3 linked regions of the Methylotuvimicrobium sp. KM2 genome follow. The protein of the gene in region 2 interacts with the protein of the main gene of each other region in a pairwise test. Links are inferred from orthologs where the notes say so. Each region holds a gene or a part of one and is shown on either strand. Other genes may lie near its edges.

Region 1 (5,221 bases), 1.3 Mb from region 2 along the record:
GCCAGGGCAACCGCGGCCTTGTTAAAGCCGCGTCGCTCGACCAGCGACTGCAGCCACCGGCTGAGTTGATCCGTTTTGCCAGCACAGTTTTTGACCACCGCGCGGGCACCATGAATTAAGTTGGTTCGGATATAACGATTACCCCGTTTACTGATCCCCAGATAGCGGGGTTTATCGCCGCTGCTATGCTGCCCGGGAACCAGGCCCAGACTCGCCGCATAATCTCGGCTACTGGTATAGCCTTTGCCGTCCCCGATATCAGATGCCACAATCGTGGCGGTGATCGGACCCACCCCGGGAACATCCAGCATGCGCCGGCTTAATGCATCGGCTTGACTGAGCCTGCCCAGCCGTTTGTCTTGCTCCTTAATCGCCTTATCCAATTCTCTCAACCGCTCAGCTTGCTCCGCAATCAGCTCTCGACACAGCGCTGTCAGTCCGTTCTCGGCATCTTCTAAAATATCAGGCAATTGTTTTCTGACTTGATCGACCCCTTTGTGAATGGCAATGCCGCGCTCCAGCAAGGCTCCACGAATCTGATTCACTACAGCAGTTCGTCGTTTGACCAGATCCTGGCGTAGATTATGAAGCAGTTGCATATCTTGCTGTACTTCGGTTTTGATCGACACCACCCGCTTATTGGGCCGGCCGACCGCATCAAAAATCGCTTGGGCATCGTTAAAATCATTCTTGTTGCCGACCACGAAGCTCTTGACAAACTTCGCGTTCAATAACATCACTTCATGGCCCAGTTTAGTTAATTCTCTAGCCCAATAATGGCTACTGCCGCACGCCTCGATACCAATCGTGCTGACCGGATAATTGGCGAAGAAGGTCAAGACTTGCGCCCGTTTGAGTTTTTTCTTGATGACTTTATTATCCGCATTCAACGTATACAGATGAAAAATGTTCTTTGCGATATCTAAACCAATTACGCTAGTATTCATCTCGGACTCCTCTTGTTTTGTTTTTTACTAAGGTGCTATTTGACACCAACAGAGTGAGAGGAGTCCATATCATCATCGTAGATGAAAATTTTCTGGTTCCTACGGTCCTGCGCTCGTCGTTATATACCTTTAGTACTTCAAATTTCGGCAGTGCCAGAGGAGGCGCTGGGGTGTTCGGTCGATTTTTGCTCCTGCAAAATCGACATTCACGCCATCCATGGCGCTTGCTAAGGCTTTGCCAGCATGGAGCTGGCATAGAGCCTACAGGGAGGTATTCACCCAGCCCCTAAATTCCATAGCCCATCGGTCATGGTTAATAGTCTTACGAATTTAGGGGCTGGGGTACCGAATTTTGATCTACGAAGGGTATACACATATCGTAGATACCATCCTAGCTAATGTGACCTCGATACCGTTTGTTGTCACCTAACGCTCCCGGTTTCGAAATCGCGATCAGGGGATCGCTCCCACAAAAGGTTACAAGCGCTGTGGGAGCGACGCCTACGTCGCGACTATCGAAGCCGCTACACTCAAACACCAATAGCCTTTCCGGAAGACACTGCAATCTAGCGCCGTAGGGTACGCTATGCGCACCATGGCAACCCCACCAATGCTAAAACTAAGCCCTTATTGATTGATCTGGGCAGGAATTCGGCGTTTAACGGCATGGAGGTACGCGTAGCGTACCCTACAATTTATGTATAACGATGAGCGGTCCTGCGTGGGAACGATAAAAAACGAATAAACTCCGCGCGCGCCTGCGCCTCCGGGCGATAATAAATTTACTCGACTACAAAACCGTCGACTTTCTGAAAACCGCGCGGTAAATGTAATCCCCGCTTCGCTCGGACTCCCTTGTAATGCTCGATATCGGCTGCTTTTAGCGTCAGTGTGCGTTTTCCGGAAATGAGCTTCAATTCGCTTTGCTCGGAAATCACGGCCAATGCCATGACCGCATCACTACCGTCGGCCAAGTCGCTCGGCGGAATTTGAATCAGTTTATTGCCTTTACCCCGCGTCAGAGCCGGCAATTCATTGACCGGAAAAATCAACAACCTGCCCTGTAGCGTCGCAATCGCCAGCAAATCGCTATCGCGATACACTCGAACCGGCAACAACGCCTTCGCGCCCACCGGTAAGGTGACGACCGTTTTACCGGCTTTATTCTTGCTAAATAAATCCTTCAATTGCACTCTAAAACCGTAACCGGTAGATCCGGCCAGCACATACCAATCTTCCGGATTGCCAGCCAGCAAACCAATAAATAAAGAACCTGCAGGCGGATTGAATCGACCGGTCAGCGGTTCGCCTTGACTGCGCGCCGAAGGTAAGTCATGACTTGCGGTTGCATAAACGCGTCCGGTCGAATCCAATACATAAACCGGCTGAGTCGTGCGGGTCTTGACCGCATGCAGAAAGCCGTCTCCGGAACGATAGTTCAAGCCTTCAACATCGATGTCATGACCTTTCGCGGCACGAATCCAGCCTTTTTGCGACAATATTACCGTGACCGGCTCATTCGCGATTAATTCGGTGCTGTCGAGCGCCTTTGCCGAACCTCTTTCAATAATCGGCGAGCGCCGCTCGTCACCGAACTTTTCGGCATCGACTTGAATTTCTTTTTTTATCAATCGGTTAAGCAAAGCTTTCGAACCCAAGGTTTTTTCCAGGGCTTGCCGCTCTTTTTCGAGCTCTGCTTGCTCGCCTTTAATTTTCATTTCCTCCAATTTAGCCAAATGCCGCAACTTCAATTCCAAGATCGCTTCGGCCTGAAGATCGCTGATGCCGAAGCGCTCCATCAGCACCGGTTTCGGCTTGTCCTCGTACCGAATAATCGCAATGACTTCGTCGATATTCAGATAGGCGATCAATAATCCCTCGAGGATATGCAAACGAGCCAAGACCTTGTCTAACCGGTATTGCAACCTGCGTCTAACCGTTTCGGTTCGGAAGATCAGCCATTCGGTCAATATTGTTCTAAGATTTTTGACTTGCGGCCGACCGTCTAGGCCGATCATATTTAAATTTACGCGAAAATTTTTCTCTAAATCGGTCGTCGCGAACAAATGCGACATCACCGCTTCGACATCGATGCGTTTGGATTTCGGCATCACGACCAAACGCGTCGGATTTTCATGATCGGATTCGTCGCGCAAATCATCGATCATCGGCAGTTTTTTCGCATTCATTTGCGCCGCGATTTGTTCGAGCAATTTGGCTCCGGACACTTGATGCGGCAGGGCGGTAATAACGATATTACCGTCCTCCAGTTCATAACGAGCACGCATTTTGACCGAACCGTTACCGCAAGCGTACATCTTTCGTAACTCTTCGACGGGAGTAATGATCTCGGCGTGAGTGGGATAATCAGGACCTTTGATATGGTCGAACAACCTTTCCAACGGCGTATCGGGGTCATCGAGCAATTGCACGCATGCCGCGGCCACTTCTCTTAGATTATGCGGCGGAATATCGGTCGCCATGCCTACCGCGATACCCATCGTGCCGTTCAACAATACATTCGGTAAACGTGCCGGTAACAATACCGGTTCCTTCATCGTACCGTCAAAGTTATCGGTCCAATCGACGGTCCCCTGCCCCAATTCGCTTAGCAAGGTTTGCGCGTAAGGCGTCAAACGCGATTCGGTATAGCGCATCGCGGCAAACGATTTCGGATCGTCTGGCGAACCCCAGTTCCCCTGGCCGTCGATCAACGGATAGCGATATGAAAAATCTTGCGCCATCAGCACCATTGCCTCGTAACATGCGGAATCGCCATGCGGATGATATTTACCGAGTACGTCGCCGACCGTTCGCGCCGATTTCTTATATTTCGCCGCCGCAGTCAGCCCCAGCTCCGACATTGCATAAACGATGCGCCGCTGCACCGGCTTAAGTCCATCGCCGATATGCGGTAAGGCACGGTCCAAAATCACATACATCGAATAATCGAGATATGCCTTTTCGGTAAAATTTTTTAGCGGAAGTTGTTCGAAGTTTTCCTGAATACCCATAAATTAAAGATCGTCCTTTGGTAAGTCGACATGTAGTGCCATATGTTTTTCCATGATTTCCTGACGCATTTTTTTGCGCATCAACGCGGCATCGTATAGTTTTTGTTCCAATTCACTTTCTATGGTCAAGGGCGGAACGGGCACCGGTTTGCCATTTTCATCGACCGCCACCATCGTAAAGTAAGACGAATTGGTGTGTCTTTTTTCTTGCGTGCGTAAATTCTCGGCAACCACTTTGATGCCGATTTCCATTGAAGAGCGCCCGACATAATTGACATGTGCAGATAAAGTCACCAACTCGCCAACCTGAATTTTTTCCTTAAAAAAAACTTGATCTAACGATGCCGTTACAACGTAATTTTTACTATACCGGGCCGCACAAGCATAAGCGGCCTGATCGAGCAGTTTTAATAACGAACCGCCATGCACGACACCGGAAAAGTTGGCCATATCCGGCGTCATCAAAACAGCCATCTGCAATGTTTTCTCTTGTTGTTTTTTCGATTGATTCACATGTTTTCCGGAGTGGTTTTATAACGCCTTTTCGACCAAACAAATCTTATCGATTCGTATTCCAATTCGAATGAAAGGCTAACAAACGGCTTATTTTAACCGGTTTCAAGAATGATTGCGCCACGAGACGGAGAAAAGCTGCAGATTCAAGTGAAGCTCGTGGAAGGACGGAAGGAGACCGGCGGATGCTCGCCGAGAAGGAAACTGTAGAGTTTTTGGATTATCCTAAGTAAGTGTCCAAAATTTATTTCCCGATTTGGCTAGTATCAGGTAACGCTGGAAGAAGTGTGCGCGGCATGGACGCCGCGCCCAAGCCTATAGGGATATATTCACGGCGTCTTCTGGAAGCGTTACCTGATACTGGCCGATAAAACCAGGTAATTATTTTGAAACAATTATTAAATTCAGCAGTTTTCGCTCCTTCCCAAGCTCGGCTTGGGAAGGCAGCCCCGGAAGCTCTGCTTCCCGTGACGGCAAGCGGAGCTTGCGGAATCGTTTCCCAAGCAGAATCTGGGAAACAGCGAGGGAATAGTAATAGTAAATCACATGAAAAGTTTCATGAAGCATCTATTTGTTGCGGCTGTTCACCCGGAATAGGATGTGTTTTATTAGGATATTTCTTTAGTATCGTTTTAACGTAATTTTGCGTTTCTCGATAAGGAGGAACTCCTTTATATCGTTCGACGGCGCCCTCTCCCGCATTGTAAGCCGCCAATACCCACTCCACATTGCCGTTAAAATGGCGCA
Region 2 (4,944 bases):
AAAAAACAGGTTTTGAAACAGATTTTCCGCTGATTCTTTTGTCGGCGGCTCTCCTGGTCTCATCATGCGATATATTTCAACTAGCGCTTCCAGTTGCGTGCTACTCGTATCCAAACGCATCGCATTCGAGATATAGGGCCCTCTATCGAGATCGTTGACATAAATCGTGTTTAGCTCTTGTATACCGCTATCTATGATTTTATCGAGTAATTCCTCGGTAAGCTCATCATTGACATTGGCAATCAGCTCGCCTGTCGATTCATCGATCAGGTTACGGCTTAACACTTTTCCATGCAGATAGGCTTTAGGGACTTCGACTTGAGTGACGCCCGCTTCTTTTAATTGGCGTATATGTTTTGCCGTAATCCGACGCCCCTCTTCGATCAGAACCTTTCCATCATGTTTAAAATCGAAGGCGGCAATTTCGCCTCTCAGTCGCTCAGGCACCAAATCAAACAAACAACTATCATCAGTCAAGATAAAGCGATTGGTTTCAAAGAAAATATCCATCATTTCTTCGTTATTATAACCCAGCGCTCTTAATAAGATCGTTGCCGGAATTTTTCTACGTCTATCTATTCTGACATAGACACAGTCCTTGTGATCGAACTCGAAGTCAAGCCAAGAGCCGCGATAAGGGATAACTCTTGCGTTGAATAATAACTTTCCTGATGAATGCGTTTTACCTTTATCGTGATCAAAAAACACGCCCGGAGAACGGTGTAACTGAGAAACAATTACCCGCTCGGTTCCATTAATGACGAAAGTTCCGTTATCGGTCATTAACGGCAACTCCCCCATGTAGACTTCCTGCTCCCGGATATCCTTAACAACTTTCGTGCTTCCAGGCGCGTCTTTATCGTAAATGACCAAGCGCACCAACACTCTCAGTGGCGCAGCAAAAGTTGCACCCCTTTGTTGACATTCCCTGACATCGAATGTCGGCTCTCCTAACCGGTATTTTACATATTCCAGAACCGCATATCCGGAATGACTTTCTATTGGAAATACACTGGAAAAAGCGGCGTGCAAACCCACATTCAACCGCTTTTCCGGCGGCATACCGGATTGCAGGAAACTCGCGTAGGAATTGATTTGCGTCGCTAAAAGATAAGGCACGTCGAGTACTTCTGTACCCTTGCCAAAGTTGTTACGAATGCGTTTTTTTTCGGTAAAAGAGTAGGCCATATTGCTTCCATACCTATTTCATCAGGAATTATTTTTTGCCACTTATGAATAAGCAGCAAAAGGCCGATGACAAAATGTCACCAGCCGTACTAAGGGGCTTAATGCCTTAAATTTTGCGTCAAAATCTTTACTTAATTTCGACTGAAGCACCTGCGTCCTCAAGCTCCTTTTTGACCGCTTCTGCTTCATCTTTGCTAACGCCTTCTTTCAAAGTAGTTGGCGCTCCTTCAACAGCGTCTTTCGCTTCTTTCAAGCCCAGACCCGTGATTCCGCGAACCGCTTTAATCGCGGCAACCTTGTTAGCTCCGGCCGCAGTCAAAATAACATCGAATTCGGTTTGTTCTTCAGCCGCTGCCGCCGTCGCTGCCGCTGGAGCCGCAGCCATGACAGCCGCCGATACGCCGAATTTTTCTTCCATCGCTGAAATTAAATCAACGATTTCCATAACCGTCATGTTAGAGACCGCTTCCAAGATATCTTCTTGTGAAATTGCCATTATGTATTCCTCTAAAATAGATGTAAAACTGGTTAAAAAAAGGTTATGCCGCTTCTTTAAGGTCTTTAAGTGCAGCCAATGTCCGTGCAAGCTTACCAACCGGTGCTTTCATGACCGACATCAACATGCTAATTCCTTGATCGCGTGTCGGCAGTTTTGCCAATCTTTCAAGTTCATTAGCATCATATGCCTGCCCACCGATAGCCACTATTTTAGTGACGAGCTTGTTATGACTTTTTGCAAACTCATGGATTAATCTTGCCGCACAACCTGGATCTTCCATCGAAAACGCTAGCAATAACGGACCGACTAAGCCCTCTTGCATACATTCGAATTCTGTCCCGGCTATGGCTCTTTTTGCCAATGAGTTTTTCACAACCCGCAGATAAACACCCGTTTCTCTTGCAGTTTTCCGTAACTCGGTCATTTCCGACACGGTCAAACCGCGATATTCCGCCGCCACGGCGGAATGGGCTTTAGCGGCGAATTCGGCAACCTCTTCGACGACAGCTTTCTTGCTATCTAAATTTAGTGCCACAATTTACCTCCGGTACATATCTGATTTTTTGTCAGAATCAATAAAACGCATCTTTGAGTAGATGCCCCTTACGGTCCCTTTCACCAGCTTTGCGGCTCCAGCTCCCGTCTACGCAGGACAATTAAGTTTTTACAACACCTGCGGTCTTTGACGGTTGCCGGCATTTCCGGCAACCCAAAGTCTTTCGCCTTAACCAGCCAGCCCGCTCTGATCGATCCAAAGCCCTGGACCCATGGTCGATGACAGCGTAATTTTTTTCATATAAACGCCTTTCGCGGCACTCGGCTTAGCTTTGCGCAAGTCGGCCAATAACGCTTCCAGGTTTTGTTGAATGGCTGTCGCGTCAAAATCCACTTTACCGATTGAGCAGTGGATGATCCCCGACTTATCGGTTCGATAACGTACTTGCCCTGATTTTGCGTTTTTAACTGCGGTTGCAACATCCGGCGTAACCGTTCCGACTTTTGGATTTGGCATTAAGCCTCTTGGGCCTAAAATCTGACCCAGCTGACCAACAACCCTCATTGCATCGGGAGAAGCGATCACTACGTCGAAATTCATTTCGCCCTTTTTAACCTGATCGGCTAAATCTTCCATACCAACGATATCCGCCCCCGCTTCTTTCGCCGCATCTGCATTGGCTCCTTGAGTAAATACAGCAACTCTTACGGATTTACCGGTTCCATTAGGCAATACGGTTGCGCCACGAACATTTTGATCGGATTTTCTTGGATCGACGCCTAAGTTGACACTGACATCGATCGATTCGACAAACTTGCTGTTTCCTAGCTCTTTCAATAAACCAACCGCTTCGTCGACCGAATATTGTTTACTTCTATCTACTTTCGACTTAATCAGTTTTGCTTTTTTAGTCAGCTTTGCCATTACACGCCCTCCACATTGAGGCCCATACTACGAGCACTTCCGGCTATAGTTTTAACTGCCGCATCCAAGCTTGCCGCATTTAAATCTTCCATTTTGGTTTTGGCGATTTCTTCAAGCTGTTCACGCGTCACTGTGCCAATTTTCACTTTATTCGGCGTACTACTGCCGCTCTTTACACCAACAGCTTTCTTTAACAAAATCGAAGCAGGCGGAGTTTTAGTAATAAAGGTAAAACTACGATCGCTATAAACGGTAATAACAACCGGAATCGGCAACCCTTTTTCTAACTCTTGAGTTTTTGCATTAAAGGCTTTACAAAACTCCATAATGTTGACACCATGCTGACCTAATGCAGGTCCAACTGGTGGGCTAGGGTTAGCTTCACCAGCTTTTACTTGCAACTTTATGTATGCATTAATTTTTTTTGCCATTATTTACTCCAAATCGGGTGCAATCGCTTTTCAGCTCCCCTAATAAACAAAAATCCCGGACACAGTCATATCCAGGATTTTAAAAAATTTTTGACGCTTTATTATGATTTTTCAACTTGATTGAAGTCCAGCTCTACCGGTGTCGACCTGCCAAAAATTAAAACCGAAATCCTAAGCTTGCTCTTTTCGTAATTAACTTCTTCTATCGTTCCATTGAAATCCTTAAAAGGCCCGTCGTTCACTCTTACAACCTCACCGACTTCAAATAAAACTTTTGGCCTTGGTTTATTAACCCCTTCCTCGACTCTATTTAAAATAGACATCGCCTCTTTTTCCGTTATAGGGGCCGGCTTGTCGGATGTTCCACCAATAAACCCAAGCACTCTAGGGACATCTCTAACCATATGCCATGTTTCATCGGTCAATTCCATCTGCACGAGCACATAACCCGGAAAAAACTTGCGCTCGCTTTTACGCTGCTGCCCCATACGCATCTCGACAACTTCTTCCGTAGGCACAAGAATCTTGCCGAAGTACTGACCTAGACCTTCCCGCTTTATCCTTTCTTCTAACGCTTCTTTGACTTTATTTTCAAAGTTTGAATAAGCATGAACAACATACCAACGAAGTGCCATTTATCAGCCTCCTTGACCGGTCAATAAACGAACACCCCAAAATAAAAACATATCAAGCAACCAAAGTATCACACCAACGATAATAACCATTGCAAAGACCATTAAAGTCGTCCGCATTGTTTCTTGACGCGTCGGCCAAACTACCTTTCTTACTTCTTGTTTCGATTCCAATGCGAAAGTCCAAAACCCCTGACCCAATTGAGTAGTCAACATGAGACCCATTGCAATCAGAACAATTACGACTAGCGAGAGTACCCTATATAACAAGGCAAATTCGGAAAAGTAGTAAAAACCCGCAAGGCCTGCAATAACAAAAACAATTGAGAAAACTTGCTTAACAACATCACCTACCGATGCTGAGGATTCAACTTGTGTACTCATGATTGTTATTACGATTTATAGTTATTGTATTTTTCTGATGGCAGGCCAGGAGGGAATCGAACCCCCAACCTGCGGTTTTGGAGACCGCTGCTCTGCCAATTGAGCTACTGACCTAATTCAGAAAACATTAAAAATTATTTAGCGCTTACGTTATTCGATAATGGAAGCAACAACGCCCGCGCCAACGGTACGGCCACCTTCACGAACCGCGAAACGCAAACCTTCTTCCATCGCAATCGGCGCAATCAACTTCACTTCAACGTTGACGTTATCGCCCGGCATCACCATTTCCACGCCTTCCGGAAGATCGACCGCTCCGGTTACATCCGTTGTTCTGAAATAAAATTGTGGACGATAGCCATTAAAGAATGGTGTATGACGCCCGCCTTC
Region 3 (6,328 bases), 280 kb from region 2 along the record:
TGGCTAACGGTGCGTCGCTGGCCGGCCATGTGCATTTATGCGACCACGCAATACTCGGCGGTTTCACGCTGGTTCATCAATTTACCCAAATAGGACAATACAGTTTTTCGGCGATGGGTAGCGCGATTACGCAGGACATACCGCCCTTCGTGATGGTCGGCGGTCGTCCAACGCGCCCGCACGGCATCAATTCAGTAGGTATGGAGCGCAATGGCGTGTCGCCGGAGGCCGTTCGGCAAATCAGAAAAGCCTATAAAATTCTTTATAAAATGAACCTAAAGCTCGAAGATGCAATCGAGGAAATGGAAGGCATGGCCGGCGACAGCGACGAGTTGTCGACGATGGTCAGTTTTCTGCGGAATGTGACTAGGGGCATTTTACGATAACTATGCAAAGAGTTGCCGGAGTCGACGAAGTCGGTCGAGGGTGTCTTGCCGGCGCCGTATTCGCAGCGGCAGTTGTTTTAGACCCGGATAAGCCGATTGCTGGTTTGAAGGATTCGAAGAAGATTTCCGAAAAGCAGCGTGAAGCACTGGCGTTGACCATCCGGCGGGATGCGCTATGTTGGGCCGTGGCGCGGGCGGAACCGAGCGAGATCGATCGCATCAATATTCTGCACGCGGCGCTGTTGGCGATGGCAAGAGCGATCGCCATGATCGATCCGGTTCCCGATTGGATTATCGTTGACGGCAGTCGCTATCCCCCGATCGATTTACCAGGAGAGGCCATGGTCAAAGCCGATTCGAATGTGCCGGAAGTTTCCGCGGCTTCAATATTGGCCAAGGTCGCTAGAGACAAAGAGATGCTGTTTTTGGAGCGGCTTTATCCAGGCTATGGTTTCAATTTGCATAAAGGCTATCCGACCCCATTGCATCGGCAACAATTAATGCAGTTGGGTATTACGCCGTTTCACAGAAAATCGTTCGCTCCGGTTAAGGCTCTGCTCTAACAAAAATTTCTCGCGCAGTGGCGCTGAGGCTCGCAGATTATACCTTTCCCACTTCAAATTTCGGCAATGCCAGAGGAGGCGTCGGGGTGTTCGACAAAGGCTTTGCCAGCATGGAGCTGGCATAGAGCCTACAGGGACGTATTCACGGCGTCCTTTGACGGACACCCCGGCGCCGAATTTTGATATACGATGAGTATAATACCGGATTGAAAAAGTGCATGGGGCATTCCGTATTTCTAAAATCATATTTTGCCGCGTCATTTCGTTAATGATTAACAGGGCTTAGGTTCTGCACTTCTCCGCGCCCCTGCGCCTCCGCGCGATAATACCTCATTCAACATGCAACCTTCATTCGTTCATCTTAGAGTTCATACCGAATTTTCATTGGTCGACGGTATTGTTCGAATCAAGCCGCTGATTAAAGCCTTAGCCGACATGAACATGCCGGCCGTCGCGGTTACCGAACAATCCAATCTATTTTCGTTGGTCAAATTCTACCGCGCCGCGCTAGGGCAAGGGATAAAGCCTGTTTCCGGCGCCGATGTACACATCTTCAATCCAGACGATCCGTCATCGCCTTACTGTCTAACGCTGTTGGTTAAAAACCTTAATGGTTATACGACGCTGACCGAATTGATTTCAAAGTCTTATCAGGAAGGGCAGCATCAAGGCGTGCCTATGGTTCAGCGCGAATGGATCACCGACAATCACAATGGGCTGATCGCCTTATCAGGAGCCATGAGCGGCGATATCGGCAGGGCCTTGTTGGCGGAAAATGTCGACGAGGCCAAACGCCTGGCCGAGGGATGGAGTCATTTATTCGAAGATTCCTTTTATCTCGAGTTGCAACGTGTCGGTAAAGCCGAGGAAGAACGCTATGTGGCGGCGGCTGTCGATTTGGCTCAACAAATGGAGCTGCCGGTCGTCGCGACCAATGATGTCCGATTTATTCGTCCGGAGGATTTCGATGCGCATGAAGTCAGGGTGTGTATTCATCAAGGACGGGTTTTAGATGACAATCGGCGGCCGAAAGATTACACCAATCAGCAATATCTGCGTAGCGGTGAAGAAATGCAGGGGCTGTTTGCCGATATCCCGGAAGCCTTGGAAAATTCGGTCGAAATCGCCAAGCGTTGTAATCTGGAGCTGACGCTAGGCGAAAATTATTTGCCCGACTTTCCGGTTCCGGAAGGCATGACGATCGATGACTATCTGATCGAAGTGTCCCGTCAGGGACTCGAAGAGCGCCTTCAACAACACCCGGCTTTCGGTTCCGGTAGCGAAGAAGAGAACCGCCGGGTTTATTACGACAGGCTCGAGACCGAGTTGAAAGTGATTACGCAGATGGGCTTTCCCGGTTACTTTCTGATCGTTGCCGACTTTATTCAATGGGCCAAGAACAACGCGATTCCGGTTGGACCGGGCAGGGGGTCTGGCGCCGGCTCGCTGGTAGCTTATGTCTTGAAAATTACCGACCTCGATCCGATCGAATTCGATCTTTTATTCGAACGCTTCTTGAATCCGGAGCGGGTTTCGATGCCCGACTTCGACGTCGATTTCTGTATGGACCGGCGCGATGAGGTTATCGACTATGTCGCGCGTCATTATGGTCGCGACCATGTCGCGCAGATCATTACCTATGGTTCGATGGCGGCAAAAGCGGTCGTGCGCGATGTCGGTCGAGTGCTTGGTTTTTCCTACGGCTTCGTCGACCGCTTGGCAAAACTGATTCCTTTCGAAATAGGCATGACGCTGACTAAGGCGCTGCAGGATAGCCCCGATCTCAAGCAGTTGTATGAGACTGAAGAGGAAGTCAAAACGCTGATCGATATGGCGAGATCGCTCGAGGGGGTTTCGCGTAATGCCGGTAAACATGCCGGAGGGGTAGTGATTTCGCCGACCAAGTTGACCGATTTTACGCCGCTTTATTGCGAGCAGGGCGGCGGCAACCTGGTCACGCAGTTCGACAAGGATGATGTCGAGGCGGTTGGTCTGGTCAAGTTCGACTTTTTGGGGCTTCGAACCCTGACGATCATCGATTGGGCACTCGAGACGATTAACCTAAAGAAGCAGCAAATAGGCGAGGCTATCGTCGATATTAGCACGATTCCGCGCGACGATTCGGCCTCCTATGAATTATTGAAGAAAGCGCAGACGACCGCGGTGTTTCAGTTGGAATCGCGCGGCATGAAAGAGTTGATCAAAAAGCTCAAGCCCGATTGTTTCGACGATATCATCGCCTTGGTGGCTTTGTTTCGGCCCGGTCCGCTCGAGTCCGGCATGGTCGACGATTACATCAACGTCAAGCACGGCGCGAAAGCCGAATATGCCCATCCCATGCTGGAGCCGATTCTTAAATCGACTAACGGCGTTATTTTGTATCAAGAGCAGGTCATGCAGATCGCTCGTGAACTGGCCGGCTATACCCTCGGCGGTGCGGACATGCTGCGCCGCGCGATGGGTAAGAAAAAACCCGAGGAGATGGCCAAGCAGCGCGAAATTTTCACAGAAGGTGCGGTCGCGAATAACATCGAGGAAAGCGTCGCGACTTATATCTTCGATTTGATGGAAAAGTTTGCCGGCTACGGTTTCAACAAATCGCATTCGGCAGCCTATGCCTTGGTCGCTTATCAAACCGCCTGGCTGAAGGCGCATTATCCGGCTGAGTTTATGGCGGCGGTGCTGTCTTCCGATATGGACAATACCGATAAAGTCGTGGTGTTGATTGAAGAATGCCGCGAAATGAAATTGGCTATTTGCCCGCCCGATCTCAACGAATCGAATTATCGTTTCACGGTCAACGACAAAGGTCAAATCGTGTATGGAATCGGTGCAATCAAGGGGGTCGGCGAATCCGCGATCGAGGATTTATTAAAAGAACGCGAAGCTAACGGATCTTACGCAGGGCTGTACGATTTATGCAAGCGCGTTGATTTGAGGAAGGTCAATCGTCGTGTGCTTGAGGCCTTGATTCGGGCGGGTGCGTTCGATCGGATTGATGCCAATCGAGCGGCGCATTTGGCGGAATTGCCAATTGCATTACGGGTGGCCGAACAGTACGGCAAGATGGCCCAAACCGGACAAAACGACTTGTTCGGTTTGGGCATGCCCGATGAGGACGACAGGATACAGGAGGACGTCTATACGACTCAAGCCGAGCCTTGGACCGAATCGGAGCGATTGGCCGCCGAAAAGCAGACCTTGGGCTTGTTCTTGACCGGACATCCGATTACGCAATATGAATCGGAATTGAAGCATATCGTGCATGGCAAGATTGGTAAGATCTTGGGTGATGTTGAGCGCACGCGAGGAAAAATGGAGGCGCGCACCGCAGGACTAGTCGTGGAATTACGGACGCGGCAAAATAAAAACGGCAAAACGATGGGGTTTGCGACCTTGGATGATCGGTCCGGCCGTCTTGAATTGGCAATTTTCGGCGACAGTTACGAAAGATACCGCGATTTATTGTCTAAGGATGCCTTGCTGGTCGCAGAGGGCGGTGTTGCGATTGACGATTTTAGCGGCATGCTGAGATTGACGGTCGATAAACTATACAGTATCGAAGACGCACGGAATCAATATGCCCGATGTCTTTCGTTGCAGTGGGCGAATACGAATGAACAGCGCGATGCAAAGTCGTTCGTCGATAAGCTCGATGATACGCTGCAACCGTTTAAGGGTGGTTCTTGCCCTATTGTACTTGCTTATCGTTCCGCAACAGCCAAGTCATCGCTACAATTCGGCGATGAATGGCGCGTGCATCCTTCGGATGAATTGGTCTTGCGGTTAAAGCGTTTGCTGGGGGCGGATGCTGTTGAGGTTAGATATAGGTGAGGGGAAAGGGGAAATTAGAACTTGACAAGTAGTTTAAACTCCGAATCATTTCACTATTCACTATTCACTATTCACTATTCACTATTCACTATTCACTATTCACTATTCACTATTCACTATTCACTTGTGTTCGGGGTTTTAGTGTTATTTTGATTTTGTTATGATTCATGCATGAATGAATTTATTGGACCTACGGTCGACATTAGCGATAAGGATAGTTTGGAATGGAAGCATTTCGCCAACTTGGAGAAGGAAACCTTGCGCGGGCGTTGGCGTAAACCAACAGGACTCGGTGTATTGAATAGCTTAAATGCTGGACGCTGGTCGCGCGAGACGTTGGAGCGTCATGTCGGCAAGTTTGCCGGCCAGTTTGACTTGCGCGGTATTCCTTTGCCGAATGCCGAATTGTCGAAACTCGATCTGTCGAACATCGACTTCTTTTATGCCGATTTGTCCGGCGCTGATTTGTCCTACAGTAATTTATCCGACAGTTATTTGTCGGAGAGCGATATTTCCGGTGCGCGATTCGATTTTGCCGTACTTAATAGGGCTTTGCTCGACAATGTGCGTTTCAATAGTTCCACGCGTTTTTTAGGCGTCAATTTGCATGCAGTCAACTTTACGTTGGCAACCTTGTTATATGATTTAGCCTTGTCGCAGCAACGTATTCAGCAATTGGATAGGCATTATCCGGTATTCGCCTGTTTTTTACGCTGGTCCTGCGATTATGGTCGTTCATTTTCGCGATATGCGCTATGGGTTGTGGGTTTCGTGTTAGCTTATGCTGCAATTTTTTGGGGTTTGATGGATCGCTCGTTTTTGGACTGTCTGTATTTTTCACTGACGACATTTACGACGGTCGGTTATGGCGATATCGTACCGGTCGGTTCTCTGCAAAAACTGTTAGCGATGTCCGAAATGGCGATAGGTTATTTGATGGGCGGGTTATTGGTCGGTATTTTAGCCAAGCGGGTTATTGGGTGATGTTTTTTGACTGAAATAGCGAGAGAATTTCATGGGGTTCCTTCTGTAGGCCTCACGGTTGCCGTTATTTTGGTTCCGGCAACCGTGAGTTTAAAAGGGATTAATGTTTAGACGTCCGATTCGCTTTCGGATTTAACAACGGGTTTGCTGTCGGTATTGTTGTCCGGTTTAGCGCCGGTAGCGTCTTGTTCACGGCGAGGCTTCTCGTCTTGTGTTTTAACCACTTCTGCCGATTTCGGGCCTTCATCGGCTTGAGTTGGAACGTTCGGTCCGCTGGTTTCGTCCTGTTGTGAGGATTCCGGTTTTCGGTAATTCGGGTTCCGAGGACGACGTCTATTCGGGCCTCTTCTTCCATTTCTGGATGGCGATTTTTTTACCGGTTGTTCGACAGCTTCATTCGTCGTTTTGTCCGGCTCAACCGATTGTTGAGCGACTTCTTCAGTAATGGTCTCTTTCTGTTCGTCAGGTTTTGTTTCACGCTTATTGGCGGGCCTTTTAGGTCGGTTACTTCGACTTCCCGGTCCACGTTTGTTATCGCGTTTTTTGCCCTGCGTTCTTTCT

Evidence for each region. Proteins that work in one complex are often made in the same cells at the same time.
Region 1: the proteins of rplL (region 2) and parC interact in binary tests that used the Escherichia coli proteins (3 or more experiments, as listed by UniProt). The link is inferred for Methylotuvimicrobium sp. KM2 from one-to-one orthologs.
Region 3: the proteins of rplL (region 2) and dnaE interact in binary tests that used the Escherichia coli proteins (3 or more experiments, as listed by UniProt). The link is inferred for Methylotuvimicrobium sp. KM2 from one-to-one orthologs.

Annotation. Positions count from the first base shown.
Region 1 is NZ_CP150634.1:2,815,723-2,820,943, forward strand. What follows is about bases 1,346-4,333. They hold parC (DNA topoisomerase IV subunit A), read right to left. Parts: upstream 3,962-4,333; coding sequence 1,730-3,961; downstream 1,346-1,729. Other genes in these bases: WJM45_RS11835 (acyl-CoA thioesterase), read right to left, coding at 3,965-4,333. In the rest of the region: WJM45_RS11825 (IS110 family transposase), read right to left, coding at 1-947; more of WJM45_RS11835, read right to left, coding at 4,334-4,435; WJM45_RS11840 (transglycosylase SLT domain-containing protein), read right to left, coding at 5,031-5,221. UniProt on the Escherichia coli protein: Topoisomerase IV is essential for chromosome segregation; it is the principal protein responsible for decatenating newly replicated chromosomes. It relaxes supercoiled DNA.
Region 2 is NZ_CP150634.1:4,114,047-4,118,990, forward strand. What follows is about bases 1-2,711. They hold rplL (50S ribosomal protein L7/L12), read right to left. Parts: upstream 1,685-2,711; coding sequence 1,316-1,684; downstream 1-1,315. Other genes in these bases: rpoB (DNA-directed RNA polymerase subunit beta), read right to left, coding at 1-1,188; rplJ (50S ribosomal protein L10), read right to left, coding at 1,728-2,222; rplA (50S ribosomal protein L1), read right to left, coding at 2,412-2,711. Outside these bases: more of rplA, read right to left, coding at 2,712-3,107; rplK (50S ribosomal protein L11), read right to left, coding at 3,107-3,538; transcription termination/antitermination protein NusG, read right to left, coding at 3,640-4,173; preprotein translocase subunit SecE, read right to left, coding at 4,177-4,554; tuf (elongation factor Tu), read right to left, coding at 4,705-4,944. UniProt on the Escherichia coli protein: The binding site for several of the GTPase factors involved in protein synthesis (IF-2, EF-Tu, EF-G and RF3). Is thus essential for accurate translation.
Region 3 is NZ_CP150634.1:3,834,183-3,840,510, reverse strand. Bases 889-4,983 are described here. They hold dnaE (DNA polymerase III subunit alpha), read left to right. Parts: upstream 889-1,288; coding sequence 1,289-4,783; downstream 4,784-4,983. Other genes in these bases: WJM45_RS16060 (ion channel), read left to right, coding at 4,955-4,983; rnhB (ribonuclease HII), read left to right, coding at 889-949. Outside these bases: lpxA (acyl-ACP--UDP-N-acetylglucosamine O-acyltransferase), read left to right, coding at 1-386; more of rnhB, read left to right, coding at 389-888; more of WJM45_RS16060, read left to right, coding at 4,984-5,767; WJM45_RS16055 (Rne/Rng family ribonuclease), read right to left, coding at 5,875-6,328. UniProt on the Escherichia coli protein: DNA polymerase III is a complex, multichain enzyme responsible for most of the replicative synthesis in bacteria. This DNA polymerase also exhibits 3' to 5' exonuclease activity. The alpha chain is the DNA polymerase catalytic subunit.